DNA from 3 places in the Shewanella sp. 38A_GOM-205m genome. Region 3 is predicted to be linked to each of the others. Evidence: riboswitches for the same ligand, from Rfam matches in the RefSeq annotation. Region 3 holds a riboswitch; each other region holds the start of a gene.

Region 1 (10,908 bases), on a different contig from region 3:
CCATGCCGTCGATTTCAGGTGCATCGGCATAGCAGCGGCCAATGGCGCCTTCCTCGTCCACATCATCGATAAGGACATCCAGCTCACGGCCTACCAGGCGCGCCAGCCGCTCGGCACTGATCTCGGCCTGCACCTGCATGAAACGCTCATAGCGGTCCTGCTTGACCTCTTCACTGATAAGCTCGGCCAAGGTATTGGCCACGGCGCCATCGACTTCCGAGTACTTGAAGCAGCCTACGCGGTCCAGCCTTGCTTCACGCAGGAAGTCCAGCAGGATTTCGAAATCCTCTTCGGTTTCACCGGGGAAGCCAACGATAAAGGTTGAGCGGATCACCAGATCCGGGCAGATTTCTCGCCATTTCTTGATGGCGTCCAACTGGCGGTCGACCCGGCCGGGGCGTTTCATCATCTTGAGCACGCGAGGGCTGGCATGCTGCAGCGGCAGATCCAGATAGGGCAGGATCAGTCCTTCGGCCATCAGCGGGATCAGCTCATCGACCCAAGGGTAAGGGTAGACATAGTGCAGGCGTACCCACACCCCCATCTTGCCCAGATGGCGGGCCAGGGTAGTGATATCCTGCTTCACCGGCATGCCGTTCCAGAAGTCGGTGCGGCCGCCCTTGTCTTTGCCGTAGGCCGAGGTGTCCTGGCTGACGACCAGAATTTCCTGAACGCCGCTTTCCACCAGGCGTTTGGCTTCATCCAGCACGCTGCCGACACTGCGGCTGTCCAGATCGCCCCTCAGCGCCGGAATGATGCAGAAGGTACAGCGGTTGTCGCAGCCTTCGGAAATCTTCAGGTAGGCATAATGCTTGGGGGTCAGCTTAACGCCGGCTTGCGGGATCAGCGAGGTGAAGGGGTTGTGCTCCGGCTTGGGCACATATTTGTGCACATGGTTCAGCACGGCTTCATAGCTGTGGGGGCCGGTGATCTCCAGTACATCCGGATGCACTTCGCGGATCTGGTTTTCCTTGGCGCCCAGGCAGCCGGTGACTATCACCTTGCCGTTTTCTTCCAACGCTTCACGCACGGCATCCAGCGACTCTTCCACCGCGGCATCAATAAAGCCACAGGTGTTGACTATTACCAGGTCGGCATTGTCATAGCTGTTGGTAACCTCATAGCCGTCGATGCGCAGTTGGGTGAGGATCCGCTCGGAATCCACCAGGTTCTTGGGGCAGCCCAGGCTGACAAAGCCGATGCGATTGCCGCTGGTTTGGGCCTCGGCAGGGCTGTTTTCCTGTGCCAGAGTCTTGGCCGGAGTGTCCAGAGTCGTGGTCTGCTTGGGATCAAAAATGTCGACTGATTTCTTCAAGAGCTGTTTTCCGCAATGCTAAAGCTGATGGAGCACGCTTGGGTGCCGGTAAAATTGGCGGCGATTATACCTCAGCCATAGAAAAGGTACAGTTGGGCTGGTTAATTTATGTTCTATGTTGCCATCTCGGTTGCCGCTTCAAAACCTCGTTGAAAAATTTTTTGATTTTTTTAACCCTTTTGTCAGCCGGCTGCGTTTCTATGGTCAACGAAAGCGAACTTTTTGGAGAACCAAGATGAAAAAATCTCTGCTGAATCTGGCGCTGATAGGCGCACTGTTACCCGCTACTCTGATGAGCCACTCGGTACTGGCTCAGGATAGACCTCTGCTGGAAACTACAGGCGTCAGCCAGATACAGGTTGAGCCGGATATGGCTGAAATCCATGTTGAAGTGTCATTAAGCGAATCTGATGCCAAGGCGGCCAAGGCCGCATCCGACAAGGCGGTGGCCGCTTTTATCGAGCGCCTGCTCAAGGCTGGGGTCGCCAAGGAGTCGATTGCAGCCGCCAATCTGAATCTGCAACCTGAGTATGTTTACCTCAAGGACAAGGCGCCCGAGCTCAAGGGGTATCGCGCCAGTCGCAGTGTGACCGTGTTGGTGAAACAGTTGGATCAGCTCAACCCCATACTGGACTCGGCGCTAATAGGCGGGATCAACAAGGTGAACCAGATCAACCTTAAGTCCAGTAAAGAAGCCGAGATGCGCAAGCAGGCGCGGCAGGCGGCCATTGAAGATGCCAAGCAAAAGGCCAGTGAGCTGGCAGCCGGATTCGGCGAGAAACTCGATGGCGTCTGGTCGATTCGTTATTTCGACCAAGGCCCGGTGCGCCCTGTGATGTACAAGGCCGCCATGATGGCTGAAGGCGCTATCAACCAGAGCTATGAGTATGGCCAGGTAACTTTCTCCGACAGGGTCGAGGTCAGCTACAAGCTGCGTGACTAAACCCAAGTTATCCTGTCTGACAGTTATGATGCGGGCACCCTGGTGGTGCCCGCAATGTTTGTTTTCCAGCCGGTAATCCAAGCAATTTCTCTTATTGCTGATTACTTAAGATTAGGTGCTTACAGGAAACGCCAAAGAGACAATCCAGCGGCACTTGTTTGCCATTAGAGCGACTAGGTTTTATTTACCTTCCAAACCTGCGATCAACTTCTTGGTGTACTCAATGACAAACTGCTGACAGTGGATAGCGGTTTGTGGCTCAAACTCTTCGCCGTGCAGGTCGGTATTGGAGAGTACCCGAATCCCGATAAAAGGGATCTCATAGGCCTTGGCAACCAGGGCGGCCGCAGCGGTTTCCATCTCTTCGGCCGAGGTTTGATAAGTTTGGTGCAGCCACTCGATGCGGTCGACTTCGCGGTTCCACTCATCGGCACTGCCGATCACGCCGGTCACTACCTTGCCATGGCGATAAGCTGACACCAGTTGTTGTCCCAGAGCCAGCAACTTGGGATCGGCATCAAAGCGCTTGTGTTCCACCAGCTTGCCATCCTGACGCAAACGCATGGTGACATCGAAGTTATGCCAGCGTTTGGGATCTATGCCTTGGCCTTTGGGGTGTAGATCGCTGCGATAGGAACCCATATTGAAGCTGTATTTCCCCAGCACTATGTCGCCGCGGTGCAGCGCCGGGTCGTGGCCGCCGGAGGTGCCCTGGTTGATAATAAAACCGGGTTGAAATTTTTCTATCGCCAGTGTGGTGGAGGCGGCCGCATTGGCCATACCTATTTCAGTACGGGACACTATGACAGGATAGCCATCCACAGTGCCTTGCCAGAAAGTCCAGGAACCAAGAGTTGTCTGTTTGGGGTCTTTCAGGGCCTGAACCAGGGTGTCGACTTCGACATCCATGGCGCCTTGCAGCAGTATAGGTGCCCGGGTGGGCGTTGCCATGGAATGGCTGGAGAACAAGGCACAGAGTGCCACACAAAAACGTTGTAACAGAGTCATTTGCACACCTTTAATTGTTATTTCAGTGTCGCGGTAGGGGAGGGCGATCCTAGGTGCAGCTGTGGTTGCCGTCAACAGCCGGAGCTGGCATTTGCGAGCCCAGACATGAGTCACTTACCAAAGGCTTAATGCCAACCGGGCGGGATATTTACCGCCAGAGGCACAATCCGGCTTGCTATTGGGGCCGTGATAGTTAGAATGCCAGTCGAATACCTTTGAGTAGAGGCGCGCTGCCTAAGAGTAACCGGGAAGAGGGTGATGCCTTTGAGGCCCGGGGAAAGGAGTCGGCGCCGAAGTAGCCAGGCCATCAAACCTAGCTGCTGGTTCTGTATCTAACAGGTGCAGGACTGCCATAGTCATCCACTATGGAGCGCTACCTGAAGGAGCTGAGAAGTTTCTGCCCTCCTTGGTCTGAGTTTCTTCGATCCTATCGGTAGATCTCCACCTTAGTTGTTTTAGGTGTAAAGAGATCATGAATATCATGCATTTTGCGGACTCTCCCTGGTCCATAGTTCCTCCTCTGCTGGCGGTTGCGCTGGCGATCATCACCCGTAGAGTACTGCTCTCCCTCGGGGTTGGCATAGTCGCCGGCAGCCTGATGTTACAGCAGTTTTCACCGCTGCAATCGCTGCGTTACCTGTTTGACAGTGTGCTGAAAATCTTCTGGGTCGATGGTGCTCCCAACAGCGATAACCTGAATATGCTGCTGTTTATGCTGCTGCTGGGTGGGCTTATCAGCTTGATGACCGCCTCGGGGGCGACCCGGGCCTTCGCCGAATGGGCCGCCAGGCGCTGCCAGAGCCGCAAGAGTGCCAAGTCGCTCACCGGCTTGATGGTGTTTGCCTTCTTTATTGACGACTTCTTCCACAGCTTGTCGGTGGGGCCCATTTGCCGCCCTGTGACCGACAGATTCCAGATCTCCCGCGCCAAGTTGGCCTATCTGCTGGACTCAACCGCGGCGCCCGTGTGCGTATTGATGCCCATCTCCTCCTGGGGGGCCTATATCATTGCCCTGGTGGGCGGCATACTCGTGGCCCATGGGGTGACAGACCAGAGCCCGATCGCCGCCTTTGTGCAGATGATCCCCATGAATCTCTATGCGGTATTTACCCTGATCATGGTGGTGGTGGTCATCGCCTTCCAACTGGATATTGGGCCGATGCGACAGCATGAGCAGCGGGCGCTCGAAGGCAAGCTCTGGGATGAATCCAAGGGCAGGCCAATAGGGCTGGATATGGAAGCCCCGGCCGACAGCCGCGGCGGCATGCTGGATATGGTGTTGCCGATAGTGACACTGACGGCGGCGAGTATCTATTTCATGCTGGACTCCGGGGCCCAGGTATTGGCCGCCAATGGTCGGGCCTTCAGTGTGCTGGGCGCCTTTGAACATACCAATGTGGGTTCGTCTTTGGTTTACGGCGCCCTTTGCAGCCTGGCGGTGTCTGGCCTGTTGGCTCTGCGCCTCGGCCTTGGGATATCCACTTGGCTGCGTGCCGCCCCCAGAGGGGTCATGGCCATGTTGCCGGCGATCAACATACTGCTGTTTGCCTGGACCATAGGCGCCGTGGTGCGTGACATGGAAACCGGCAAATATCTCGCCAGCCTGGCTAACGGCAATCTGCCCACAGGGCTGCTGCCTGTGGTGGTGTTTGTGCTCTCCTGCGCCATGGCCTTTGCCACAGGCACCAGTTGGGGGACTTTCGGTATCATGTTGCCACTCGCCGGAGATATGGCCGCCGCCAGCGATATCCAACTTCTGCTGCCCATGCTGTCGGCTGTGCTGGCCGGCGCTGTGTTTGGCGACCACAGTTCGCCCATCTCCAGCACCAGTATTCTGTCGGCCACCGGCGCCGGCTGTCACCATATAGATCATGTGCTGACCCAGTTGCCTTATGCCCTGACCGTCGCCTTCGGGGCGGCGCTGGGGTATCTGGCCATGGGGCTGCTGCATTCCACCCTGGCCGGTTTCCTGGTGAGTGCCGCTTGGTTTGCACTCTTCTGCCTCTATCACGCCAGGCGCTTCCAGGCGGCTCCCGAGGCCGCCATCGGCTGAGGCTGAGATGGGATACAAAAAAGCCCCGGGAGTGTTCCCGGGGCTTTTTACTCTTGCCAAAGGCTTGCGCGTCGATAAGGAATATCAGTGATCCAGATAGAGATAGTTCTGCCAGCTTTTCATCCTTATCAATACCTTACGCATGATTGATACATGCTCAAAGCTATCGGAATAGATGGCGATCTCCACATTGGTGCCCAGTGGCAAATGATACTGACTCAGATCATCCAGCGGCTTGAGTTTCACCAGTGGCCGGCCGTTGAGGCGAATTTGTGACGAGCCATAGAGCTGCCCCTGCGCCTGCACCTGAGACTCGCCTATGGCCGGCAGTACTTCGACAACTTCGGCTTGAAACACCTTGCCCGGCAGGGCGCGGAAGATCAGCTCGGCCTTGAAACCGGGTTTCAGCCGCAGCAGCGAGTTTTGCCTAAAGGCGCCGACAAAAAAGCGCTCCTCCTGATGGACAAAGGTCATCACAGGCCTGAGGGGCATGGGCACCACCATCATTCCCGGTCTCAGGGTCAACTGGGTCACATAACCGTCTGAGGGGGCGCGCATGCTGGTTTCCTCCAGATTGAATCTGGCTTTTTCCAACATGGCGGCAATTTCGGCCACCTGGGTGTTTTGCCCCTGATACTCGGCTTCCAGTGCCAGCTTGGCGCGCCGGGCTTCGGCCTCGGCCGCCTCTACTGAGGCCTGGGCGCCGAGATAGTACTGACGACGGTTGTCGACATCGGCACGGGTGAAGGCGCCTTTTTCAAAACCGCGGCGGTAGCGCTCATATTCCAGTTGGGTTCTGTCCCGTTCGGCCTCGGCCTTGATGCGACTGGCCTCGGCGGCCTTATAGGCGGCGTCCAGCCCCAATACCGCCTGTTTGGCCTGCTCCAGGCTGGCCTCCAGCCGGGTGACTTCTGTCTGATAAGGAGTCGGATCGACCCGGAACAGCAGCTCGCCCTCTTTCAGCAGTTTGTTGGGGATGACGGGCACTTCTATGACCTTGCCGCGCACCGAGGGGATCAGCGGGGTGGTAACATACATCTGGCTGCCCATGGCGGTATGGGGATGGTTGTAGTTCATCAACAAAATCAAGGTGCCTATCAGCACTACTCCGCCGAGCACGGCGGTGGGCACGCTCCACTTGTTGAGTGGAATGCGGAAAATCTTGAAGATGGCGACACAGATGGCGGTGTAAGTGAGGATAAGCAAGAGATCCATTTATCTGTTCTCCCCATTCTTGTTATTGCTTTGGGTCTGATTATCTGTACCTGGAATGTCGGTCGAGTCTGCTGCCGTATCCAAGTTCACGCCGCTGGTGGGTTTGGGGTCGGCTGGGGGCTCTTCTGAAGATGTTTGGACTTTGGTTGGGGCTTGGTTTTGGCTTTGGACTTGGACTTGGACTTGGGCACTCGGCGCTGCAAGAGCCTCTGCGGCATGCTTTTGGGCTTCCAGGGCGGCGACTTTTTCACTCAATAGCTCCAACTGCTGCGCCAAGAGTACGGTTTCATGGTGCAGTGATTGCTGCTCCTGTTGAATTTTGTCAAAGCCCCAACCCCGGTCCTCGCGCCAGAGTGTGGCCCAGATCCACAGAAACGGCCACAGCACATGCAGGGTAAACAGGCTCACCCAGCCGGCGTAGTGAATGGCGTCCTGATGGGGGTGGTTACGTTTCTTGGCCAGCTCGTAGGGGATGTCGTGGATCACTATCACCCCGTAGAAGATCACCAGGGCGACAAAGATCAGCAGCCCCAGTGCGATATAATCCAGTGTCATCTAATCGGGTTCCCTTATTCGCAAATACGCTTGAATAAGTGTAGATGGCCGCTGGCGGATTGCCCGGGAATGATGAATTTTTTCAGGGGTATAAGACGAAAATCGGCTCGTGCCCGAAAGGGGGAGGGAAGGTGCGAACAAGTCCTCGTGGCACTCTGGCTTACACAGCAATTGGCGTTCAAGGCATCTGACTGAAGGCATGCCGGGGCCTGTCGAAGTCGGATAACGCAGAGAGCCGGTTGCTGAGCAAGCCCCGAAGGGCGTGGCTTACAAGCCTGCCTGCTGTGTTGTGCTTCTTGCAAAGGACTAGGGCCATTTGCTGCGAACCACGCCTTGCATCCAGGCCTGTAAGCCGACGCAGAGCACACATGGGACTTATTCGCACCTTCCTTAGTTCTCTTTGGGCTCGGCAGGTCCCGGCAGCATAAGCTGATAAAACGCCAAATCCAGCCAGCGGCCGAACTTATAGCCCACCTGGGGCAGGGTGCCTGAGTGCTTGAACCCCAACTTCAGGTGCAGGGCAATACTGGCCTGGTTTCCGGCATCTATGGCGCCCACCATGGTGCGCATGCCGCGCTCCCGGGCCTGGGTTATCAAATGCTGCATCAGAAAGCGCGCCACCCCTTTGCCTCTATGCTCCGGGTGCACATACACAGAGTGTTCCACCGAGTAGAGGTTGGCCGGATAGCCGCGAAACGGGCCTAAGCTGGCAAATCCCAACAGTTGCCCCTGCTCATCCTCGGCGCCCAGAATTGGCCAACTGCCTTGCTGTTTGGCGCCGAACCAATCGCGGATCTGCTGTTCGCTCCTTGGCTGGTATTCATAAAGGGCTGTGGTATGGGCAATGGCATGGTTGAAGATGGCGCGTATCGCTTCGCCATGTTGCTCAAGTTGGCAGTGACACAGATGCATCTTAGGCTCCCAAGGTGGTTTCGCCTGAGTATGCCATAAGCCGGGCAACGCGCCATTACTTCAATGGGAACATATGAATTGGAGCAGGTAGCCATTCAGTGTGTTGTATTGCAGTCGAGAGGTGGGTGCTGTACTTGCTAGAGATGGTTAACATTAGCCAAAGTAACAGTTATTTTGATTGTATTAGGTCAATAAAAGGATGTGACAAATGAAAGTGGAGCAAAGGAGTCGTAAAGCCAGAGAAGTACATGCGGAAACCTTAATTAAAATAAGTACTAATCTGTTGACTGCTTTTGGTGTAACCATATTGATCTTGCCCTTGTCCGGTTTGGCCGGTATCGCGATCAAGAGCGGTGATACCGCTGAGCTTTGGGATCTGTTCCTTAAGTTGTTTGGCTCTTGGTATGGTGTTGTGGTGATTGCACTGGAGTTGCTGATAGGTTACATCGTGCTTTCTTTCCGTGATAGGGCGCTGGATGTCTATGATGAGCTTTATCCAGACGCCTGTGCCTCGGAAGTTGTCAAGGAGACGATAACCACTCCTGATATCAATCCGCCGAAAACGACTCCAAAGGCAGGTGAGCAAGCTTGAGCCTTTGTCAGTCGCGGCTCTCTTTGGGCGCTTGAAACTCGGTCAGGCTCATATCGGCATGCAGTACGGCTATCCGCTGGGGGGCGCCGTTTTCTGCCAGTTCCAGGAGGCCGATACCGCTTTGGTTGACCAGGCGCTTGCTGCGTTCCCCATTGGGGCGGCGCCCGCGGATCGACATACGTTTGCGTTTGGTCAGCAGATTGAGCGGCGAGAAATGACCATAGAGCCAGCCGTTGAGCTTATCAAACACAGGCAGCAGCTTTTCCGGGAACTGATTTTTGATGCCGCTGGCGGTGATCTGGTAAATGTTGGGACTGGCACGGCGAAAGCGGATCCCTATGTCATAAGCAAAGGAGTAATGCACATCGCCGGAGAGGATCACAAACTCCTGCGGGGTACGTCTGTGCATGAAGATCGACAACAGGGCGTTGGCGGCGCCGGGGTGCGCCATCCAGTTTTCGGCGTCCACCAGCAGCGAAGCTCCGATCAGGGTGGCCGTGCGCTGCACCGCCTCAATCAGTTTGACCCCGAAAATCGGTGCCGCCGACACTATGATGACCTTATCCTGCCCCAGCAGTGCCTGCTGAAGATCCATCAGCGCCTCCCAATCCATCAACCCGGAAGGCTTGGCCAGGTTGGATTCGCTGCGCCAGCGGCGGGTACGGGTATCCAGTACCACCATTCTGGGTTGAGTATCCAGGGTGTAGTGCCAGTTCTCACACTTGAGCAACTTGTCTATCAGGGCATCCTGGCGCTCACTGTCGGCCAGATAGAGGCCGCTCAGCTCTTCGAAAAAGTCGGTAAACCTCTTGGGTTGATTGCCGAGAGCCTGAAACAGGGTGTAACCCAGCAAGGCATTGCCTATGATGCGCTTGGAGAAGGCGTGGCCATAGGCGGCCTCTTCCCAGCGGGCCGTCAGGTTCCAGTCGTCGGTAATGTCATGATCGTCGAAAATCATATAGGTAGGCAGATGCGCCAAAAGGCGCCTAACCTTGCCAAGGCCAGCCTTGAACTCCAACAGATGTTGCCACTGGGTCTGCCACTCCTGTGCCCGTTTACCGCTCAGCCCGGGCAACTGTTGCGGCAGTTCCAGTTGCTGCCACAGTTCCGGCGACCAGATTAAAAGATACAGGGCAGTAACTTCGGCGAAGCTCAGCAGATGGTTTTCTGCCATCGAGGAGGTGAATATGGGGTGGTTGATATACCAGCGCCAGAGTGCTGTCTTGGCCGGATACTGGGTTCGGGGCAAGAGCTGCTTTGGCCGCAGGTAGAGGGAGTCTGGGCCATAATCTATCTGCGCCGAGTCTTTGAGCGGGGCGTCACTAAAGTTCTCCTGTTTCAGTCCCAGCAGCGCTATTACCTGGGCAATGGCCACCAGGGTGGGGCCAGCCACATCATCGACATAGAGCTGATCGCCGCTCAACATCAGCAGCGCCGGTCGCTCGGCAGGGGCATTGTTCTGCTCCAGCAGAGTATCGGCCGCCACCAGTGCGTCGCCGCTGTGATGATGCGGGTTGCGACAGGAGCCGTGCAGCAAACGATCCAGCCTGGGCTGCAGCACCAGTTCGGGGGTGGATTTATCCGGATAACACAGGCCTTCGATATCGGCGAACAGCGACTGACCATCGGCATCTTCCAAGCTGTAACCCACGGCTTGCCCTTGGGGCAGCAATCCGGGAACCTCCAGGTGCAGCAGATACTGCCAGGCATGTTCGCCCAGTTGTACTCTGTGCACTTGTTCTTCATTCAACGGCAAGGGCGCCGACTTGTGACTCAACTTAAGCGTCAATTGCGGGCTCAACGGCTTGCTGCTGACCCACCAGAGGGTGAAATGGTCCCGGTCGCAGTGGCGCAATATCGGGCCGGCCAGGATCAGCGGCAAGGAAGAGGAAGTGGTCATCGGCGGGTTCTGCAGCCTCTCAGGAATGAAAAAAGGTGAATCCACAGGGTAAACAAGTGCTTTGGCTTTGAAAAGTCCCTAAAATGTGAAGCCTTGTTAATGATGTAAAGCAGCTGTGCCAAGGCGATAGCGGTAGGCATTGATATCCCTGAGTCTTGTGACACCACAGCCAACTTGGCATATCTGCCGCCTCAACGCCTTTGCAGGTTTTCGGATAATAGACGAATGAAAAGCACCCGGATGGGAATGGATGGCATATTTGGTCGAACCGGTGGCCTGGCGGCGGCCGATCAACTGGCGTTGCTGCGGGTTTTGGGGTTGCTGCTGCAACTGGGGCTGACCCTGCTCGGCAGCGATGCCTTTGGCCTGACGCTGCAGCCTGAACCCTTGTGGTGGGTGTTTGGGCTGGAAAGCG
Region 2 (10,908 bases), on a different contig from region 3:
CCTTCCAGTACATGGGTGAAGGCGGTGACCTTGAAATCGTAGGCCTCGGCGAGGCGCAAGAACATCAGGATTTCAGACTGGACATAGGAGTGAATATGCACATCGCGCTCGCCGTTCAGCACTTGGGCAATCGCCTGTAAACGATAATCGGGGCGAGGGGAGAGCTGCTTACGTTTCTCCCGTGAGCGCAGCTCGGCATATTGGGCCTGGGCGTCTTTATAGTCTCTGGCGGCATTGAAAGCATCGCTCATCAGGGCTTTCACCCCCATGCGGCTTTGCGGGAATCTGCGGGTATAACGCTCGCCCCAATTGCTCTGTTTGACGTTTTCCCCCAAAGCAAACTTAATCCCCTGATGGGCCTGGGTGAATTTGAGTCCCTCGGCCGACTCACCCCAGCGCAGTTGAATGACCTGCGACTGGCCACCTATGGGGTTGGCGCTGCCGTGTAGCAGATTGGCGGTGGTGACGCCACCGGCCAAGGAGCGATAGATGGCAATATCATCCGGGTTAAGCACATCGGCTATTTGTACTTCTGAGGTGATGGCATCGGACATCTCATTGAGGCCGCCGTTGACGGCAATGTGGGAATGCTCATCTATGATCCCGGCAGTCAGGTGCATGCCAGCTCCCTCTATGACCTGATAACCTACCGGAGTGCTGAGATCTGTGCCAATCTTTTCAATCTTGCCGTTGGCCATAAGCAGGTCGCTGTTGCCAATAATGCCGGCCTCACTTGAGGTCCAGAGGGTGACATTGCGGATATGCAGTTTTTCCGTACCTGGCAGCTCACTGCGGCCATAGGCTTGCAGTGGGCTCGTCAAACGACTGAGATACTCGGGTTCAGTCTTTGGCCCGGTCTTTGACACAGTTTTGGGGCTTGTTGCCTGAGTATTTGTCCGCGTATCCTCTTCTGTCTCTTGCATTAAAAGCGCTTGCGGTAATCTTGAGCCGGCCAGTTGAGTCACGGCGCCATCGGCACTCAAGAGTCTTCCTCTCAATCCTTCATCATCTTGCCATAGAGTCAATCTACTGATGCCATTTATGCCAGCACCCTGCAAATTGACGCTGAAACTCAGGCGTTTGCTGTCGGCTTTCAGGTGAGCAAGCGCTATCTGTTGATCGCCACTGCTGAGGTTGCCCCTGAGTTTTCGGGGCGTTTGCTGGGTCAGTTGCAGCTCAAGATCCAATTCCAGTTCAGCCCAATGTAGGCGATAACTGCCTTGCCACTGGAATTCCGGAGCCAGCTGTTTTTGCTCTTCACCTTGTAGCCAAACGCTGACTATTTCGCCATCCTGAAACAGATTGCCTTTGGCTATCACCAGATCGGCCATATAGCCGGGCGCCAGTTTACCGACCAAATTATCTATGCCGGCGGCTGCAGCGGCTTCTGTGGTCAGCGCTGCCAATGCGGTTTCTTCGTCGAGACCGGCTTGCAGCGCCATTCTCAACCTGGGCCAAAAAGCTTTACCGTCCATGCCGTATTGGGTGAAGGAGAAGGGGATATTGTTGGCGGCCATCACAGCAGGATTGCTCGGTGCTCGCTCCCAGTGTCTCAAGGTTCTGAGTGGTACTTCCCTGGCATTGTCTTCATCACTGACCTGAGGGGCAGCGGGGAAGTTCAACGGCAATATCAACACGGGTCGATATTCCTGCAGTTCTCTCACTCTTGCATACTCCTGACCATTTCCCAGTAAGATTGGCTGGATATCTTCTTGGCTCAAGAGCTTGGCTGCACGCAACTGGTTATTGAGGTTTCGGGTGTCAAATATCGCACCACGAGTTTTTATATCGTGCAAGCGCTCAAGGGCGATATTAAATTCCGGTGACAATAAATCCTCGCGGCCGGCTGCTTTCATTTTATTCTGGTTATACCAGTTGGCATCACTGAGAGTCTGTCTTATTAACGCTATGCTTCCCATCAGGGAGTTGGGGTAGTCCTGTGGTGAATTGCCTTTATCAAAAGCCATAAAATGTCGACTTTTGGGACTATATATCAGTTGATTGCTATTCTTGTCCGCCAAAGACAGTGAAACACCAATTCCCCTGAATATTCCGTTAAGATGAGCACTCTGAACGCTGGTAAAGCCATTGCTTATCCAATTTGACGCGGCTTCTTTATCTGCCAATACATAGGAAAACCATTCTTTCTCTGCGTGAATAGCCCCATTTGCAGCCACAGCCCCTTTGGGGGTTATCCGATAGACAGGGCCTTCAATAGTTGCTGGCGATTCTGAATACTCCAAGCCATATTCGGCAAAGGGATCGATAAACCCCGGATAGATGGTGTAACCATTGAGATCTATCTTATAAGCATTTTGTGGAATTTCATTATTGGAAATAACTTGCTTTATCCGGTTATTTTCAATAAGCAGGGTAGCGTTATCCAATTGCTTACCCGGGGAGAGCATGAGTTTGGCGTGGGTTAAGGCGGTCAATCTCGGAGTATTGTCTGTCAGTTGCGTTTCATCGGCGTAGGCGCTACAGGCCACAAGGCTGATAAACAGCAGTTTTGCGGCGGGGAAAGAGGGTTTCATCTGTTGTGGCTACCTTGTCATTATTCTTTTGGGGAAAAGTCACAGCTATCAGTAAAAAGATATGAATATCAGTATATATTCACTACTTTTTTACCAAAGAGTTACAGATATCCATAATACAAAAAGGTATCTGAGGCCGACGGGATACATGGCTGTGTGCTGATATCCATAAAAGTTAACCCAGTCAAAATGTAAATGCCAAGGCCTAATTGTAAGGCTTTTTAACAGATGCCAGACGTCTATCAGACATAAAAAAGCCCCGACACTGTCGAGGCTTAAGTAAATAGATGCTTGATTAGATCAGGAAATCATCCATTGAACGACCTTTGTCTACTTCGTTCTTGAATACAGTTGGCATACGGCCTTGGCCGGTCCAAGTAATAGTTTCACCATCTACAACGATTTTGTATTTTGGTGGGCGAGGAGCACGCTTCTTGGGAGCAGCCTTGGCGGCAGCAACATTACCCAGATCTTCAACAGACAGGCCAACGGCTTCCATCTGCTTACGGATATCTTCTATTTTAGAAAGACGTTCAGCTTGTGCCTTTTCTTCTTCCTTGGCTTCCTCTTCACGATCAATAATGATCTTATCCAATTTGGCAGCCAGATCGCGCAGATCTGCAACGCTCAACTCTTTTACTGCGGCCTTAAAACGACGACCGTGAGTCAATATATCAAGAAAATCGCTCATAAGTATTTTGGTCCCACGCTAATTTATAAATTGGGTTATGGTGAACATCGCTATAAATAATAGAAACTATAAGAGTCTGGATCAAATATTTTTACGCCAATTGACATTAATTTCTTTATTTAACTCAATTCTATGACCATTAAAGTTGCCAAGTGTTCAAAAAACTGGCCTTAAAGTGTGACAGAAGTGACAAACGAGCGTTTAAGTTGCTGTTGACGTTAACGTCAACAGCACGTAAAGTTGAGCCATCCTGTACTGATGGCCCTGGTATCATCGGTACGCAACCCACATTAGATACAAGGTGTAGGAAGGAAACCCTATGAAAGTATTGGTGCCAGTAAAACGTGTGGTCGATGCCAATGTGAAGGTCAGGGTCAAGGCCGACAACACAGGCGTTGAAACAGCCAACCTGAAAATGGCGTTGAATCCATTTTGTGAGATTGCGGTAGAAGAAGCCGTGCGTCTGAAAGAAGCCGGCAGTGCTTCTGAAGTCGTCGTTGTCAGCATAGGTCCCAAGGCGGCACAGGAACAGCTGCGTACCGCACTGGCTCTGGGTGCCGACCGTGCCATTCACATCGAAACCGATGAAGAGCTGGTGCCCCTTTCTATTGCCAAACTTCTCAAGGCGGTGCAGGACAAAGAACAGGCGCAACTTATTCTGCTCGGTAAGCAGTCCATCGACGGCGATAACAATCAGACAGGACAGATGCTGGCGGCGCTCGCTGGTATGCCTCAGGCAACCTTTGCATCTGAAGTGAAGCTGGAAGGCGAAACTCTGCTGGTCACCCGTGAAGTGGATGGCGGCTTACAGACTCTGTCCATGCCTCTGCCTGCCGTGGTCACCGCAGATCTGCGTCTGAATGAGCCTCGCTATGCTTCTTTGCCCAATATCATGAAAGCCAAGCGCAAGCCGCTGGAGACCATGAGCATTGATGACCTGGGAGTGGCGCTCAAGCAGCACGTACAGGTGTTGGAGGTAGCTGCACCGGCCAGCCGTCAGGCGGGTGTGATGGTGGCTTCCGTTGAGGAGCTGGTGGACAAGTTGAAAAACGAAGCGAAGGTAATCTAAATGGCCGTATTAGTAATAGCAGAACACGATAATGCCAGCCTGAAACAGGACACAGCCAAAGTTGTCGTCGCAGCCAAAGCCATAGGGGGAGATATTCACCTCTTGGTTGCCGGTCAGGATTGTAAGGCCGCCGCCGATGCTGCCGCCAAGCTTGAAGGCGTCAGTAAAGTACTGCTGGCCGATAACCCTGCCTATGGTGCTCATCTTGCCGACAATATTGGTGAACTCATCTTGTCTCTGAGTGGCGACTACAGCCACATTCTGGCTGCAGCTTCAAGCCAGGGTAAGGACATACTGCCAAGAGTGGCGGCTTTGCTGGATGTGGCTCAACTTTCTGAGATCACCAAGGTGATTGATGCCGATACTTTCGTCCGTCCCGTTTATGCCGGTAACGCCATGGCAACCGTTAAGAGTCTGGACGATAAGAAAGTGGCCACAGTGCGCGCCAGCGCCTTCGACGCCGTTGCCGAGACAGGTTCAGCTGAAATCAATCAGCTCGATAGTGTCTTCGACGCCAAGAGCAGCTTTGTATCCCAGAGCCTGACCGAGTCGGCTCGTCCGGAGCTTGGCAGCGCCAGAGTCATTGTTTCCGGTGGTCGCGGTATGGGTAGTGGCGAAAACTTTGCCATGCTGGAAGCATTGGCCGATAAGCTTGGCGCCGCCGTAGGTGCATCGCGGGCAGCAGTGGATGCCGGCTTTGTTCCCAACGACCTGCAGGTTGGCCAGACGGGTAAAATCGTGGCGCCAGAGCTTTATATCGCTGTGGGTATCTCCGGGGCGATTCAACATCTGGCCGGTATGAAGGACTCAAAAGTCATTGTGGCCATCAATAAAGATCCTGAAGCGCCTATCTTCCAGGTTGCCGATTATGGCTTGGAAGCTGACCTGTTTGATGTTGTGCCTAAATTGAACGAGTTGATTTAATCTGTGATCTAGGTCACGATAGGCGGCTTTGGGGTAGCATCCTCAAAGCCGCCTATGTTTTTATGTGCCTCACGCCTGACATCAGGCGTCCTGAGAAGTAGAGGCGCACTAAATATCAGTAGCGGTAAGCAGGGTGATTCCGTTTATGTATCGCGAAAGGATTTGGTGCCGAAGTGGTTGCGACTTATCAAGGTCCACCGCTGGGGCTGTTACCAAATAGGGGCAGCACTGCCATAGTATATTCTGTCGGGATGACAGATTGACGTTACTATGGAGCGCTACTGAAAGGACAGGTGCTACTCGGTATGCCATTGCCTTTTCCCACCAGTTCAGTTGCCCTCCATTCGTATTTAACGAAGAACAAGACTCAATGACACTAACAAGTTATGCCGATTCGGCACTCTCTTTGTTGCCGCCGGTTGTGGCAATTTTATTGGCGATCCTCACCCGTCGGGTGCTGTTATCGCTGGGACTGGGGATATTGATTGGAGCCCTGTTGCTCAATCAATGGTCGGTATTGGACACCGGGGTTTATCTGGGGCAAAGGGTGCTTTCCCTGGTATGGGACGATGGCGCTTTCAATGCCTGGAACCTGTATATTCTGGGGTTCCTGGTGCTGCTGGGGATGATCACTGCGCTGATCACCGTCAGTGGCTCGGCCAGAGCCTTTGCCAACTGGGCCAGACAGCATATCCGTAATCGCCGTGATGCCAAGCTGCTGACCATGTTTCTCGGCTGTGCGGTGTTTATCGATGACTACTTCAACAGCCTGGTGGTGGGCAGTATCGCTAGGCCTCTGACCGACAGATATTATATCTCCCGCTCCAAACTGGCGTATCTTTTGGATTCTACCGCGGCGCCCGTGTGCGTTATCTCGCCGGTGTCCAGTTGGGGCGCCTATATTATCGCCCTTATCGGCGGCATTCTCACCGCCCACGGGTTTACCGAGACCGGACATCTGAGCGCTTTCGTGCAGATGATCCCGATGAACTTCTATGCCCTGTTTGCCCTGGCGCTCTTGCTGTGCGTCACCTTTATGGAGCTGGATATCGGCGCCATGCGCAAACACGAGCTCAACGCCCGCAAGGGCAATCTCTATGATGAGTCCAAGGGGCTGCCACCCGGCGCCAATGCCGATCTGCCCGAGGCGGAAACCGGCCAGGTGCACGGCCTGTTCCTGCCCATAGGTGTCTTGGTGGTGGCGACCTTCTATTTTATGGTTTCCAGTGGTGCCGATGCCCTGGCGGCAGAAAGCCTGCCTTTCAGTATCATAGGTGCCTTCGAGAAAACCGATGTGGGCTCATCTCTGTTCTTTGGTGCTTCCATCGGTCTGGTGGTGACGCTGCTGCTGGCCTTTATCCAGAAGATTGAAGCCAAGATGATCCTCAAGGCACTCACCTCGGGTGCCCGTTCCATGTTGCCGGCCATCTATATTCTGATGTTTGCCTGGACCATAGCCGGGATCATAGGCTCACTGGAAACCGGCAAGTTTATGGCCAGCCTCGCCAGTGGCAATATTCCCTTTGCCTTGTTGCCGGCCGTGCTGTTTATTTTGGCTGGGCTTACCGCCTTTTCTACCGGCACCAGCTGGGGCACCTTTGGTATCATGTTGCCGATTGCCGCCGATATGGCCATGGGCAGCCACAGTGGCATGATGTTGCCTATGCTGGCCGCCGTGCTTTCCGGGGCTGTGTTTGGCGATCACTGCTCGCCGATATCGGACACCACGATTCTGTCATCCACAGGTGCCAGCTGCCATCATATCGACCATGTGCTGACTCAGTTGCCCTATGCGGTCTTGGTAGCAGTTATTTCCCTCGGCGGCTATATAGTACTCGGCTTTACCGAGTCGGTATGGCTTGGGCTTGCCAGCAGTTGTGTGCTGTTTATGCTGGGGCTGGTGTGGCTCAAGTGGCAGCAGCCCAAAAACAGTGCTGCCTAACCGGCCAATTAAAAAACGCTGCCTCGGCAGCGTTTTTTGTTACCTATATTTCAGGGCCATTGGAGTTGGAGGCGTACTCTCGTCTTGGATATTCAGGCTAAATACCTATTGATTCAAACTGGCCTCGCCAATTATTTTTGTGGCAGCTCTATTGAGTTTTCCGTGATGACGCGAGCCGATGCCGAGCGGGCAAACAGAGTCAAACTCGTCGCTATGGCCAGAACAATAACCGTCGGGACAATCCAAGCTGCATAGCAAGCGTATAAGGGTAGATATTGGTTCAAAATTGCATCCAGGTTGGCAGGCATACTGCCGAGAATATGCAAGGCGTCCAGAGCGCCAAAGATCAACGCTGCCGCTAAGGTTGCAAGTACGCCAGACATGGACACAAGGCGCCGTAGCGGCGCAATCAACAACAAGGCAATCGCAATCGGATGCAGGGCTACCACGACGGGTTGGGTGATCTGTAAAAGTTGCTCCAGACCAATATTGGCAACCAATGCTCCAATTATCATGGTGACCAGCACACTGTTACGGTAAGACACGTTACTGAATGTGCGGCTATAAAACTCACTGCCGGCAGTCGTCACGCCGATTATCGTCGTCAGGCAAGCCAATATCATCACTGCCCCCAACAGCAAGGTACCTAAAATACCAAAATGTGTTGTGGTAAAGGTGGTCAGAATATCCCCGCCGTTACTGTATTCACCGACGCTGCTGGCGCCGATATAAGCCAGGGAGATGTATACCAGTGCCATAGCCACAGCGTACATCAAGGCGGCAATCAGGGTATACCTGGTAATCGCCTTTGGCTGAGTGACACCCATACTTTTAATCGCGCGGAAGATAACCCATCCAAAACCGATAGAGCCCAAGGCGTCCATGGTCATATATCCTTGAGTCACACCTTCGGCAAATGCGCTGGTTACATAGGCGCCGGTCGCCTGGGAAATGCCTTGACTCGGAAACAACAGTGCGGCGATAGCCATTGCCAGTAGGATAGCCATTAGCGCCGGCGTCAACCACTTCCCCAGGTTGTCGACCAGTTTGCCCGGATACAGGGAAAACAGCACAGCGATAATGCAGAAGATAATTGAAAAAGGACCCAGAGCGTTGTCACCGAAAAACGGGCTAAAACCGAATTGGTAAGCGACTGTGATGGCGCGAGGAATGACAAATGCCGGGCCAATCACGATAAATACCATAATCCAGAACGTGGTAGCCAGAGGGCGGGGAAGTACTGAAGTCAGGTTATCGGAGCCCCCCACCAGGGCCACAATGACCAAAGCAAAGGCGGGTAAGCCCACACCGGCCAGTAGAAAGCCCGCCATGCCCTGAAACAGGTTTTCGCCTGCCTGATAACCCAAAAATGATGGGAAAATAAGGTTGCCGGCGCCTAAATACAAGGCAAAGGTCATAAACCCCAAAGCGGCTATATTGCGTGCACTTAACATAGTCTTCCTCAAATATGTCAGCTTTGAAGTAACCAGCAAGTGAGCGTTTTGATGACTCTGCCAGCGACTCTCACTGACAGAAAATAAAAGATAATAGCCTGTCAGCCCCGGTTGAGTTCCAGAGAGAGCAGGAGGAGATTGGCGACGGTCACTTGTTGGCGACTAGGCTGCAAACAACTTGTGGAAGTGACCAATGACATACAAAATCCAGGCTGACAGAAAATACGGGAGGAGGCTCCTCCCTGCGTGGATCCCTTATAAACCTATCTCTTGGAACCTGGCAAGCCTTAAATAGTGGATAGTGCGTATTTCAACATTTTCTCCACTCACAGGAATAAGCCACTAAAAATTCTTTAAAGAAACATTAACGATTCAATCCGACTTCGACAGGCCCCGGCATGCCTTCAGTCAGATGCCTTGAACGGCAAGTTGCTGTGCAAGCCACTCTCTACAAAAGAGAACGCCACGAGGACTTATTCGCACCTTCCTTAGGTATCACGTGTCCATTTTCAAGGGGTTGCAAAATAGACCCGGCCCTGATTACGGGGAGAATGAGTGCCGGTGCTGGAAGTCGAATGGCTTGTCATAAAAAAACACCTGAGCCGGAAGACTCAGGTGTTTTTCTGCTTAAGTCCGAGGTGTAATCTCGCCCCTCGGACTTAAACTGTTGTCAGCGCTCACTTATCAGAGCAGACCACGACGCTTGAGCAGGGCATCGGTTGTCGGCTCTTGGCCACGGAAGTTTTTGTAAGCTTCCATAGGTGGCACGCTGTTACCCACTTCGCGGATAGTCTTGCGATACTTCATGCCGATATCCCGTTTCAGGCCGCCTTGGGTCTGTACATAGGCAAAGGCATCGGCCGCGAGGATTTCGCTCCACATATAGGCGTAGTAGCTGGCACTGTAGCCACCCGGGAAGGCATGGGCAAAGTAGGTCGACTTGTAACGTGGTGGCACGGCTTCAATGTTCAGGCCGTGCTTTTCAAGCGCCTTGGCTTCAAACTCGGCGACATTCTGCAGCGGTGCGTTTTTGTCCAGCGAATGCCATTCCATGTCGACCAATGCAGCAGCCATATACTCCAGGGTGTCGAAGCCCTGGTTGAAGCTGCGGGACTTCAGCAACTTGTCCAGCATCGCCTTGGGTAAAGGCTCGCCGGTTTGGTAGTGCTTGGCATAGTTGGCCAACACTTGTGGATGACCGGCCCAGTCCTCTTCGAAGGTGGATGGAAACTCGACAAAGTCACGGGATACTGCAGTACCGGACAGGCTGGGGTAGGTTACTTTGGAGAACATGCCATGCGTGCCGTGGCCCAACTCGTGGAACATGGTGGTTACTTCGTCATAGCTGACGAAGGTGGCTTCGCCTTCCGGTGCCTTCTTGATGTTCATCACATTGACCACCACAGGCTTGTCGCCCTTGAGCAGGTTCTGGTTGACGAAAGAGCTCATCCAGGCACCGCCGCGCTTGCCTTCACGGGCGAAATAGTCGCCGTAGAAGATGGCCATGCTGCTGCCGTCGGCATCAAACATTTCCCAGGCTTTGACATCAGGGTGATAAACCGGCAGATCCGGCCGTGGCTTAAAGGTTACCCCATAGAGTTGGTTGAGGGTAAAGAAGACGCCGTCTTCCAACACTCGATTGAATTCGAAGTAAGGCTTGAGGCTAGCTTCATCCAGATCATATTTCTCCTGGCGCACCAGCTCGGCATAGAAGGCCCAGTCCCAAGGCTTGAGCTGGAACTTGCCACCAGTCTTGTCGATCATCACCTGGATATCGGCGGCTTCTTTCTGGGTGTTGGCGACAACGGCCGGCACCATGGAGCCGAACATCTCATAGACGGCCTCGGGTGTCTTGGCCATCTGTGGGCTCAGGCGGTAACTGGCCCAGTTATCAAATCCCAGCAGAGCGGCGCGTTCGGCGCGCAGTTGCGCCAGGCGGGCTACCAGAGAGGCAGTTTCGTTTTCACCTTCAAGGCCGCGATAGGCTGAGGCTTCCCAAATCTGTTTTCTCAGCTCTCGGTTTTTCAGCTGAGCCAGCACAGGCTGGCGAGTGGTGTTGGTGATGCTGATCAGGTATTGGCCATCGAGACCGGCGGCCTTGGCATCGGCCGCGGCATTGCGAATGGCCGAGTCGGACAGACCCTCCAATTGAGCAACGTCAGCCACAGTTACGGCGATTTCTTTGTTCATCCGCATCAGTCGTTGCTGGAATTCGTTCACCAGCTTGGACTGCTCTTCGTTCAAGGCGCGGATCTGGGCTTTTTCGTTCTCGGTCAGCTTGGCGCCGGCGAGCA
Region 3 (10,908 bases):
AATCGGCTATGCGATGGAAGTGCGGGTGACAGCCGAGAAGGCTGCTCTGGACAGCCAGGGCATACTGCAGCTGGTGCCAAACCCGGGTCTTATCACTGAGTGCGTGATGCCAGAGCGCGATGATGTGGAAATCATCTCTATCGCGGCCGATGGCAAAGAAGTGTCGCCATACTACGACAGCCTGATTGCCCAGATCATCATCCGCGGTGAAAGCCGGGACGATGTGATTGCCAAGATGTATGACTATCTGGATCAGGTGGTCATCAAGGGTATCGCCACCAACATCCCGCTGCTGAAGCGGATCCTGGCCGACGAGACCTTCCGTGAAGGCGTGTATGACACCAACTATCTGCCGCGCCTGATGGCCGAGCTGGATATCCCTGCCCTGATCGCCGAAATGGAAGCCGCCGCCGAAACTCAAAGTGTGGATACCGAATCGCTGCGTGTGGGTGAGTCCAACGAGCTCAAGGTGTTGGCTCAGGGCGCGGGTATCTTCTATACCTCTCCGGCGCCGGGCGAAGCCGACTTCGTCAAGGAAGGCGACATAGTGACTGTCGATCAAACGCTGGCATTGACCGAAGCGATGAAGATGTTCTCTCAGGTGACACTGGCAGGCTTCAACCGCAAGGGTGCCGAGCTGTATCCAGAGGATAAGAAATACCGCATTGAGCGGATCCTCAACAGCAATGGCCAACAGGTCTCTCAAGGCGATCTGCTGTTTGTGGTCTCCCCTGTGGAAGACTGAGGCTGCTGATTGTCAGTAACCCGAAAAGACCCGCCATGTGCGGGTCTTTTGTTTCTTAACGGTTGGATTCAATTTCAGATGGCGCAGCATATGACCAGAAGCTGATGTTTTTGAACTAATATTGAATGTATCCTGAATCGCCGGAGCTTACAGATTGCTGAGATATTTGCGGCCCATATTGTTTGGCAGCCTTTTACTGGCAACGGCCGCAGCCAATGCAGTCACGATTCCCTATTGTGTCGACCCCGACTGGATGCCCTATGAAGGCATAGACCAAGGCAAGCACGTGGGGATCTCTTCCGGCTTTCTTGAGCTTATCGATCAGCAGACAGATTGGCAGTTTCAGCTGGTGCCCACCGAAAGCTGGCAACAGACATTAGCCTACTTGAAGCAGCAACGCTGTGTATTCACCCCCATGCTCAACTACACTCCCAGGCGCGCTGAGTTCTTATATTTCAGCGATATTTATAGCCGTTCTCCCAATGTGTTGGTTTCCCGCCGCGAGCAACCCTTTCTGCAAAGTATGGAACAGGTCGGTGATAGAAGCCTGGCGATCCCCAGAGGCTACCGCTTGCTGGATTATGTGCGCCAGAACTATCCCAAAATCCGCATTATTCTGGCCGAGACAGAGCAGCAGGGATTGGAGATGGTCTCCAGCGGTGAGGCGGATCTGTTTATCGGCTCTATGTATTCCATCAATGCCCGCATTCAGCAGAGTGGGTTGTTCAATCTCAAAATCGCCGGTTGGGCCGGGCCAGAGGATCAGTTCCGGATGGCGGTAACAGAGAATGCCAAATGGATGTTACCCGAGCTCAATCATTTACTGGCGCAGATTTCCGATGAACACAGGGCCAGGCTGTACCGGCAGTGGAGCAATATGGCGGTGCTGGAACAGACAGATTACCGAATGTTCTGGCAGTTGTTGGCGGTGGCAACATTGATCTTCGGTGCCTTGCTGGCACGTAACCGCTGGATTAGTAAATACAACCGCGAGTTGACAGCCAAGAATCAACAACTGGAACAATTGCGCAATCAGTTGCTGGAAACCAACAGAGAACTGGAGTTCATTTCGACCCATGATCCTTTGACCAAGTTATATAACCGTCACTATTTCCACCGACACTTCGCCGCCGAACACCGCAGTAACTCGGCGCAAGGGCACACGTCGCTGATAGTAATAGACATAGATTTTTTTAAAGAGATCAATGATCGTCATGGCCACAGTGTGGGAGATTCGATTCTCAGCGAACTGGCGGCTCTGCTCAAAGATGGTGCCCGTGAACAGGATCTGGTGGCACGCTGGGGTGGTGAGGAGTTTATGATCATCTGCCCGGATACCGACTGTGTACAGGCGGGGCGTTTATGTGAACGCCTGGCACTGGCGATGAAGGTTTATCCCTTTTCAGCCGGTGTTAGCCTGAGTTGCAGTTTTGGACTGACAGAACTTAAAGCCGGTGAATCGATCTGGAGTGCATTTGACCGGGCGGATTTGGCCTTGTACCGGGCCAAGTCGGAAGGTCGCAATAGGATCTGCTGCGATCCCGAATCCGATCGAGCCGATAAAATTAGCTCAAATTCGTCAGCTTAGCGCTGTAGCGGCGCTTTTATACAATCAATTTCTGCATTAATCGCTCGAATATAGAAAATATTGAATTTCAACATATTGAATTTAATGAATTTTATTTTTGTTGCCCGTCTGTGATGACAAACTGGTGAAAATTGAAACTGCTGATTGCAGCCTATAGGGGTTTCGGTGTTATAATACGCGCCTTATTTATGGGGTTCCGTCTGTCGCAGCTTTGAAGTGGCATACTCCGTCTCCTATTAACTAATCATTTGAAGTTGAATCATGACTGACTTATCAAAATACAGAAACATTGGTATTTTTGCTCACGTTGACGCGGGTAAAACCACTACCACAGAACGTATCCTGAAACTGACCGGCAAAATCCACAAGATGGGTGACAGCCATGACGGTACCACCACTACTGACTTCATGGAGCAGGAAGCTGAGCGCGGTATTACCATTCAGTCTGCTGCGGTAAGTTGCTTCTGGAAAGATCACCGCTTCAACATCATCGATACCCCCGGACACGTTGACTTCACCGTTGAAGTATATCGTTCTCTGAAAGTTCTGGACGGCGGTGTTGGTGTATTCTGTGGTTCCGGCGGTGTTGAGCCTCAGTCCGAAACCAACTGGCGCTATGCTAACGAATCTGAAGTTGCCCGTATCATCTTCGTAAACAAGCTGGACCGTATGGGTGCCGACTTCCTGCGTGTTGTTGGTCAAATCAAGCGCGTTCTGGCTGCGACACCACTGGTTATGACTCTGCCTATCGGTATCGAAGACGAGTTCAAGGGTGTTGTTGACGTACTGAACCGCAAAGCCTATGTATGGGATGAGTCTGGTCTGCCAGAAAACTACTCTGTAGAAGAAGTTCCAGAAGACATGGTTGATCTGGTTGAAGAATACCGTGAGCAACTGATCGAGACTGCCGTTGAGCAGGACGACGACCTGATGGAAGCCTACATGGAAGGTGAAGAGCCTTCTATCGAAGACCTGAAGCGTTGTATCCGTAAAGGTACCATCAACCTGTCATTCTTCCCCACATACTGTGGTTCTGCTTACCGTAACAAGGGTATGCAGCTGGTTCTGGATGCAGTTGTTGACTACCTGCCATCTCCAACTGAAGTTGAGCCTCAGCCTCTGACTGACCCAGAAACTGGTGAAGAAACCGGTGAAGTCGCTACTGTATCTGCCGATGAGCCACTGCGCGCTCTGGCGTTCAAGATCATGGATGACCGTTTCGGTGCCCTGACCTTTATCCGTGTCTACTCTGGTAAGCTGAAGAAAGGTGACACTATCCTGAACTCTGCTACCGGTAAGACAGAGCGTATCGGCCGTATGGTTGAGATGCACGCTAACGATCGTAAAGAGATCGATTCTGCTCAAGCCGGTGACATCATCGCTGTTGTAGGTATGAAGAACGTTCAGACTGGTCACACTCTGTGTGATCCTAAGCACGAATGTACTCTTGAGCCTATGATCTTCCCTGAGCCAGTGATCTCTATCGCTGTAACTCCTAAGGACAAAGGCGCTTCTGAGAAGCTGGGTGTTGCTCTGGGTAAGATGGTTGCAGAAGATCCATCATTCCAGGTTGAAACCGACCAAGAAACTGGTGAAACCATCCTTAAGGGTATGGGTGAATTGCACCTGGACATCAAAGTAGACATCCTGAAGCGTACTCACGGTGTTGAACTGACTGTTGGTGCTCCACAGGTAGCTTACCGTGAAACCATCACTCAAGCCGTTGAAGACAGCTACACTCACAAGAAGCAGTCTGGTGGTTCTGGTCAGTTTGGTAAGATCGACTACCGCATCCGTCCAGGCGAAGCTGGTAGTGGCTTCAAGTTCACCTCCAGCGTTGTTGGTGGTAACGTACCTCGTGAATTCTGGCCAGCAGTTGAAAGCGGTTTCGAAGACATGATGAACGAAGGTCCTCTGGCTGGCTTCCCAGTACTGGACGTTGAAGTTGAACTGTTCGACGGTGGTTACCACGCAGTTGACTCCTCAGCGATCGCGTTTGAAATCGCTGCCAAGGGTGCATTCCGTCAGTCTATGCCTAAGGCCAAGCCTCAGCTGCTGGAGCCTGTGATGAAGGTTGACGTGTTCACTCCAGACGATCACGTTGGTGACGTTATCGGTGACCTGAACCGTCGTCGCGGTATGATCAAGGATCAGGAAGCTGGTCTGACTGGCGTACGTGTTAAGGCTGACGTGCCACTGGCAGAAATGTTCGGTTACATCGGTCACCTGCGTACCATGACTTCTGGTCGTGGTCAGTTCTCCATGGAGTTCTCTCACTATGCTCCATGTCCTGCCAACGTGGCTGAGACTGTTATCGCAGAAACCAAGGCTCGTAACGCAGCCAAGAAATAAGGATTAATTATCCTGATAAAAACCCGCCTTGATGGCGGGTTTTTTTATGGGCGAATATCCAGTGCCGCGAAGCCAGCAGAATCAAACTTGCACTCAGCTCGGCGGATGCCGATGAATATCAATGGGCAATCGTATGGCAACTGTTTCTGAAAGTGGCATATGTGGCAAAGGAGCTACCTAAGATAAAGGAGATAAAGGAGCTGGGATTGGCAGAGAATTACCGTGAGGAAGCCACTGCGAATATCAGTAGCTGGGGGAACCGAAATAGGTGAGCAGATAAACAAAAGCCAGCTCGATAAGCTGGCTTTGTGCAGGGCCGATAAGGCGTGTTTATCAGTCTTCCAGGTTACCGCAGAAACGGTAGCCTTCACCGTGGATGGTGGCGATGATTTCCGGTGTATCAGGCACACTTTCGAAGTGCTTACGAATACGACGGATAGTCACGTCAACAGTACGGTCGTGTGGCTTGAGCTCTCGGCCGGTCATTTTCATCAGCAGCTCAGCGCGGCTGAGGATCTTGCCTGGGTTTTCCACAAAGTGCAGCATAGCGCGGAATTCGCTACGTGGCAGCTTGTAAGATTCACCCTGTGGGCTCACCAGAGAACGGCTGTTGATTTCCAGGCTCCAACCATTAAAACGATAGTATTCAACGGCAGCCTTTTCTTCAATTTCAGCGCCAGAGCTGTTGACACGAGTCAGCAGGTTACGGGCACGAATGGTCAGTTCACGAGGGTTGAACGGCTTGGTGATGTAATCATCGGCACCGATCTCCAATCCAAGGATCTTGTCCACTTCGTTGTCACGGCCAGTAAGGAAGATGAGACCGATATTGTTGATTTCGCGCAATTCCCGCGCCAACAGCAAACCATTCTTACCTGGCAGGTTGATATCCATAACCACCAGGTTCACCTTGTTTTCCTGCAAGGCTTTGTGCATCTCTGCGCCATCATTGGCTTCGGTTACCACATAACCTTCTGCCTCGAAAATACTTCTCAGCGTGTTACGGGTAACGGCTTCATCTTCAACGATCAGAATGTGCGGGTTTTGCATGTTATTTACCTAATTAAATCAGTTTATCTAACCATGAGCGCGGGTGACGCTCCGCTATACTCTCTAAAACGCCAACATTCACAGGGTTCACGTAAGTGCTGTTCAAAACTGAAATGAAACGGCAACACACTTCATGATTAGCAAAAAGTATGCTCTCCACCCGGAGAGGCGCGAACTGTACTGTCTAGGATTCCCAGTGGCGGGATTTAGTTCCTGAAAGACATGGAAAATCCAGAAAATGTCATCTTAAAACCAGATTACATTTGGTACAGAGTCGTTATCGATAGAGACTTATGCTGTAGCGTAATGGCGCTAGCCGGGTCACACACTTAACTCTAAGCCTCTGTCGATACAATCCATTGTACTAGGATTGGGCATTTGTTAACAAATGAAATGTTAACAAATTAATGTTCAACTATGATCTATATCACAAGTTTTTGCGTTACCTATTGAAAGATAAGCATTTTGTATTTTGTCTTACTGTGAGCTTGCTCACGGGGCTAGGGGAATGCAAAAGCCTTTGCTAGAATAAATCCGGTTCATTAGAGACAGATACTACAATGGATGCTGCATTTGAAAGTCTCTGGCAGTACTACCAGAGCGCATGCTTTTTATTGACTCAGTCGTTTTCTTCCGCTGTTCCTTTCGCTATTGTCACCGCCCATAATCCCCTTGGGCAAAAACTCACTTCTTGCCAAAACCGCCTTCTCGATCGGCAGCTACAACACGATATTGATAAGCTGGGCATTCCTTACCGGGCGATCATAGGCGCTGCCGATGATCTCAGTCATATGGAAAAAAGCTGGGCTCTGTTTCTGGATAAGGCTGCGGCAATCGAACTGGCATCAAAGTATCGACAAAATGCCCTTTACTACGTTGATAGTGGGCTCTTGACCTTGGTGCCTTGCCTGAAAGGGGAGCGAGAGGTGGCGCTTGGACAGTTTGCTGCCAGGGCGCGCCTGGTCAGCGAGTTACCCGAGCTCAGTGACGGATGAGTTGAGGAAATTTCATCCTGTGCAAATTAGCATTGACTTCATAAGGACTTTATTGCTAATTTTTTCATCCCTTTCGCGAGAAAGGAACAGAAGAGGTGCGTTAACTAGGTAGTGAGTCAGAGGAGGCCAATTCTCCAATGACGGCTCATGAGGGAGATTAACGCCGAGGTCGGGATGCGTATTGGCTATGCTTCCGGTCGGTTGGTCAGGCTGAATCCTGGCGACTGTCACCTGGTTTTGGTGGAGAGCTTCTGGTGACGATCGCTGTTTCCCTGCTATAGGGTGCGTTATCTCTGCACCAGGCTCTTCGAACGTTATCTGTTCGGAGCTTAACTCATGAAATCTATTCTCGTTATCGACCTTTCCCTGTTACCTGCCTGTGGGGGAATGCGCTGATGTCTCTTGTTGTTGCCAAGTTTGGTGGTACCTCAGTTGCCGATTATCCGGCGATGAATCGCTGTGCCGATATAGTGCTTGGAAACCCGGCCACCCGTCTGGTTGTGGTCAGTGCATCCAGTGGCGTAACCAATCTGTTGGTGGAGCTGTCTCAGGCAGACATGGGGGATGAGCGCCGTCTCAAGCTATTGAAAGAGATAGCCACCATTCAATACGCAATTCTGGATAAACTTGGCAGACCGGCAGATGTTGCCGCGGCGCTGGATGCTTTGCTCAGCCGCATGGCAACGCTCAGTGCCAGGTTATTGCAGGCGCCGAGTCATGCTATGGTCGATGAGATCCTATCTTTGGGCGAACAGTGTTCTTCAGCGCTGTTTGCCGCGGTATTGAGAGAACGTGGTGCCAAGGCCAGCGCCTTTGATGTGCGCCAGGTGATGCGTACCGATAGCCATTTCGGTAAGGCCGAGCCACAAATCGCCGAGTTGAAGCGACTGGCGACAGAGAAATTGCAACCTTTGCTTGAGCAGCAACTGCTGGTGACCCAGGGCTTTATCGGCGCCGATGCCGATGGCCGAACCACTACGCTTGGGCGTGGTGGCAGCGATTATTCTGCGGCCCTTTTGGCTGAGGCGCTGGAAGCCGATGCGGTCGAGATCTGGACCGATGTAGAAGGGATTTACACCACGGATCCCCGACTGGCTCCCAACGCCAGGCCTATCGCAGAAATCAGTTTTAATGAGGCGGCAGAGATGGCTACTTTCGGTGCCAAGGTGTTGCACCCTGCCACCATCTTGCCGGCGGTGCGTCAACAGATCCAGGTGTTTGTCGGCTCCAGTCGGGCACCGGAAAAAGGTGGCACCTGGATCCGTCACCAAGTGGAAGATGAGCCGGTATTCAGGGCCGTTGCGGTGAGACGAGATCAGACCCTACTTAACTTGCACAGTTTGCAGATGTTGCATGCCCAGGGCTTTTTGGCAGAGACCTTTGCCGTGTTGGCGCGGCACAAGATCAGTGTCGATCTCATTACCACCTCAGAGGTGAACGTGTCGCTGACGCTGGACAAAACGGGCTCAGATTCGGCCGGCAAGGGGCTTCTGACCGAAGCCCTGCTGCAGGAATTGTCGCAAAACTGCCGTGTGCGGGTGGAAGATAAGCTGGCTCTGGTGGCCATCATAGGCAACAAGATAGCCACTACTGCCGGGATCTGTCGCCGGGTATTTGAAGTGCTCGAACCCCACAACGTCAGGATGATCTGTCAGGGCGCCAGTCCGCACAATCTTTGTGTCTTGGTGTCGGAAGCCGAAGCCGGTGATGTTGTTGCCGCTTTGCATCGTAACCTGTTTGAAGGGGCTCAGGATGCAGCTTGAACATCTGCCGGTTGGGGAGCTGGCTGCCGGCCAGCCCTTGACCATACCTGTTTATCGCTTCAAAGGTACCAGCGATGCGGCGCCCAGCGTCTATATTCAGGCCAATGTGCATGGCGCCGAGGTGCAGGGCAATGCGGTGATTTTGCAGTTGCTGCAGTACTTCAAGGCTCATCCGCCTCTGGGAGATATCACCCTGGTGCCTCTGGCCAACCCCTTGGGGATTAACCAGAAAAGCGGTGAGTTTACCTTGGGCCGTTTCGATCCCATCACAGGTATCAACTGGAACCGAGCCTATCTGGATCAGGCCGTCCACCTGGATGACTGGTATCTGCAGCATAGTGAGCTGCCGGAGCAAGCACTGTTTGACGCTTTTCGTCGTCTTCTTATTGCCAACTGTGAACAGGCATTGGCCAATCCCTGGGGAGTGACGACCGGGCAGAGATTGGCGCTCAATCTGCAAAAACTGGCGCACGGCGCTGACATAGTGCTGGATCTGCACACCGGCCCCAAGTCCTGTAAACATCTCTATTGCCCCGAATATGAGCTGTCCGCTGCCGGCTACTTTCATATTCCCTATACCCTGGTGATGCCTAAAGGTTTTGGCGGCGCCATGGATGAAGCGGCCTTCAATCCCTGGTGGCAGCTCAGCGACTATGCCAATAGCCGGGGCAGAGAGCTGAAAGTCGCAGTGTCGGCCTTTACTTTGGAGCTTGGCAGCCAGGAGCGTATCGATCTTGCCGATGCCAGCCGAGATGCGGAAGGCATATTAAGTTATCTGAGCTATAGAGAGGTGATAGCCCAGAGCATACAGCCCGAGGTGATGTCGCGTTTTGCTTGTATGCTGAAAGACTATCGGAAGTTTCACGCACCTATGGCAGGTATGGTGGAGTATCTGGCCGAGCCGGGAGTACCTTTGGCTGCGGGCGCGCCTCTGGTCAATATGCTCAGGCTCGACCGAGTCGATGCCGGCACTGAAGTCACCAGGCTCTCGCTCAATGAGGATGTGATCCCTGTGCTGCATTTTGCCTCGGCGTCTGTGCACCAGGGAACTGAGCTCTACAAGGTGATGACCAACTACTTCACTCTTTCTGGTTAAGTCAAAGCCGGATATGAAATCCTTTTTAGCGTCTACCATTCTGTAACTAGCTGATAATTTGTAATATTTTGTGTCTTTTGTTTCTTGTTTGTATCAATTGATGTTACAAGAATTAATCCCTTTGTATTAAGGGAGTGTTTTTGAGCATGGAAACATAAAACAACAATAAGCAGTCTTATAGGGAGTAGACAAGTGAAGAGTCAAGTTGCAATAGCCGTTTCAGCAGCGCTGTTATCTATGGCATTCCATTCAGAAGCCGCGCCAGTGAGCGTATCAGATCCATTTATTTCGTCGGATCTGCTTAGTGCGTCCAGCGGCCTCAAAGGACAACAGCAAGGGGTGGGGCAACATAAGTTTGTCAAAGAGCCTGGACTTGCAGAGGGTAAATACACTTATATAGTGCGCCTTAAAGATCCCTCTGTGGCGAATTATGCCGGTGGTATTGCCGGGCTTGAAGCCACCAGTCCACAGCGAAGCCAAGGGCTGGCGCCCCAAAAGGCTCCCAAGCTGAATACCGCCAGTGTGGCGGTGAAGTCCTACGTGAAGTATTTGAATGCCAAGCAACAGAACTTTTTAATGAGTGCCGCGGCCCAAGGGGTTCAGTTGCAGGCCAAGGCCAGATATCACTATGCCTTTAATGGCCTGGCGGTCACCATGGATCAGCAGCAGGCTGAAGCCCTGTCCAAGTTACCCGAAGTGGCGTTCATTGAGCGGGAAAGCCTCTATTCAATGGATACCGACAGTAGCCAGAGCATGATAGGTTCTCCCAAAGTGTGGGACGGCAGTGCAACAGGGACCCGGGCTATGGGAGAAGGGGTCATAGTCGGGGTGATCGATTCGGGGATCAACAGTGATCATCCATCCTTTGCCGACATTGGGGGAGATGGTTATGACCATACTAACCCCTGGGGGCAGGGGGTCTACGTCGGTGACTGTGCGGCAGAGTTTTCTGACATGTGCAACGACAAGCTAATCGGGGTCAGAAGTTATCCCGAGATTACCGATAGTTATGATGATGAAGAGGTCTTTGGTCCAACACCTCCTGCCAAGAATGGTGAGGATTATGGGGGCCATGGTTCTCATACTGCCAGTACTGCTGCGGGCAATATCCTTAAGAATGTCCCCTATGTTGCCGGTGAAGTTGGTGAGGCTCAGGGGGACGGCATTGAGACCGGGCTCGAGTTTACACAGATCTCCGGGGTCGCCCCCCATGCCAACATTGTTGCCTATCAGATCTGCCGTCCGGGCAACAATGGCGATAGATATTCAGGTTGTCCCACATCGGCGATTCTCAAAGCGTTGGATGATGCCATTGCCGA

Evidence for each region. A riboswitch is a leader RNA that binds a small molecule or an ion and turns the genes downstream of it on or off. The one in region 3 is predicted to bind lysine.
Region 1: it holds a riboswitch for lysine, as region 3 does, so the genes downstream of both, N512_RS0113295 (Na+/H+ antiporter NhaC family protein) here and lysC (lysine-sensitive aspartokinase 3) in region 3, are expected to answer to the same signal.
Region 2: it holds a riboswitch for lysine, as region 3 does, so the genes downstream of both, N512_RS0100745 (Na+/H+ antiporter NhaC family protein) here and lysC (lysine-sensitive aspartokinase 3) in region 3, are expected to answer to the same signal.

The regions. Positions count from the first base shown of each region.
Region 1 covers NZ_JADP01000020.1:82,486-93,393, reverse strand. The annotation lists gene rimO (30S ribosomal protein S12 methylthiotransferase RimO) at 1-1,315, opposite strand, end outside; gene N512_RS0113305 (oxidative stress defense protein) at 1,551-2,258, shown strand; gene N512_RS0113300 (5'-methylthioadenosine/S-adenosylhomocysteine nucleosidase) at 2,439-3,266, opposite strand; lysine riboswitch at 3,479-3,650, shown strand; gene N512_RS0113295 (Na+/H+ antiporter NhaC family protein) at 3,739-5,319, shown strand; gene N512_RS0113290 (HlyD family secretion protein) at 5,404-6,534, opposite strand; partial or broken gene N512_RS24395 (DUF3302 domain-containing protein) at 6,855-7,089, opposite strand; gene N512_RS0113280 (GNAT family N-acetyltransferase) at 7,480-8,001, opposite strand; gene N512_RS0113275 (hypothetical protein) at 8,210-8,593, shown strand; gene N512_RS0113270 (alkaline phosphatase D family protein) at 8,601-10,493, opposite strand; gene N512_RS0113265 (ATP-binding protein) at 10,719-10,908, shown strand, end outside.
Region 2 covers NZ_JADP01000001.1:158,175-169,082, forward strand. The annotation lists gene N512_RS0100725 (amidohydrolase family protein) at 1-2,534, opposite strand, end outside; gene N512_RS0100730 (H-NS histone family protein) at 2,830-3,225, opposite strand; gene N512_RS0100735 (electron transfer flavoprotein subunit beta/FixA family protein) at 3,545-4,294, shown strand; gene N512_RS0100740 (electron transfer flavoprotein subunit alpha/FixB family protein) at 4,295-5,218, shown strand; lysine riboswitch at 5,309-5,507, shown strand; gene N512_RS0100745 (Na+/H+ antiporter NhaC family protein) at 5,589-7,160, shown strand; gene brnQ (branched-chain amino acid transport system II carrier protein) at 7,292-8,614, opposite strand; gene N512_RS0100755 (M3 family metallopeptidase) at 9,299-10,908, opposite strand, start outside.
Region 3 covers NZ_JADP01000003.1:147,699-158,606, reverse strand. The annotation lists gene N512_RS0103850 (ATP-binding protein) at 1-745, shown strand, start outside; gene N512_RS22160 (diguanylate cyclase) at 900-2,333, shown strand; gene fusA (elongation factor G) at 2,595-4,685, shown strand; gene arcA (two-component system response regulator ArcA) at 5,019-5,735, opposite strand; gene N512_RS0103830 (DUF3293 domain-containing protein) at 6,296-6,730, shown strand; lysine riboswitch at 6,813-6,989, shown strand; gene lysC (lysine-sensitive aspartokinase 3) at 7,126-8,493, shown strand; gene N512_RS0103815 (succinylglutamate desuccinylase/aspartoacylase family protein) at 8,483-9,589, shown strand; gene N512_RS24755 (S8 family serine peptidase) at 9,782-10,908, shown strand, end outside.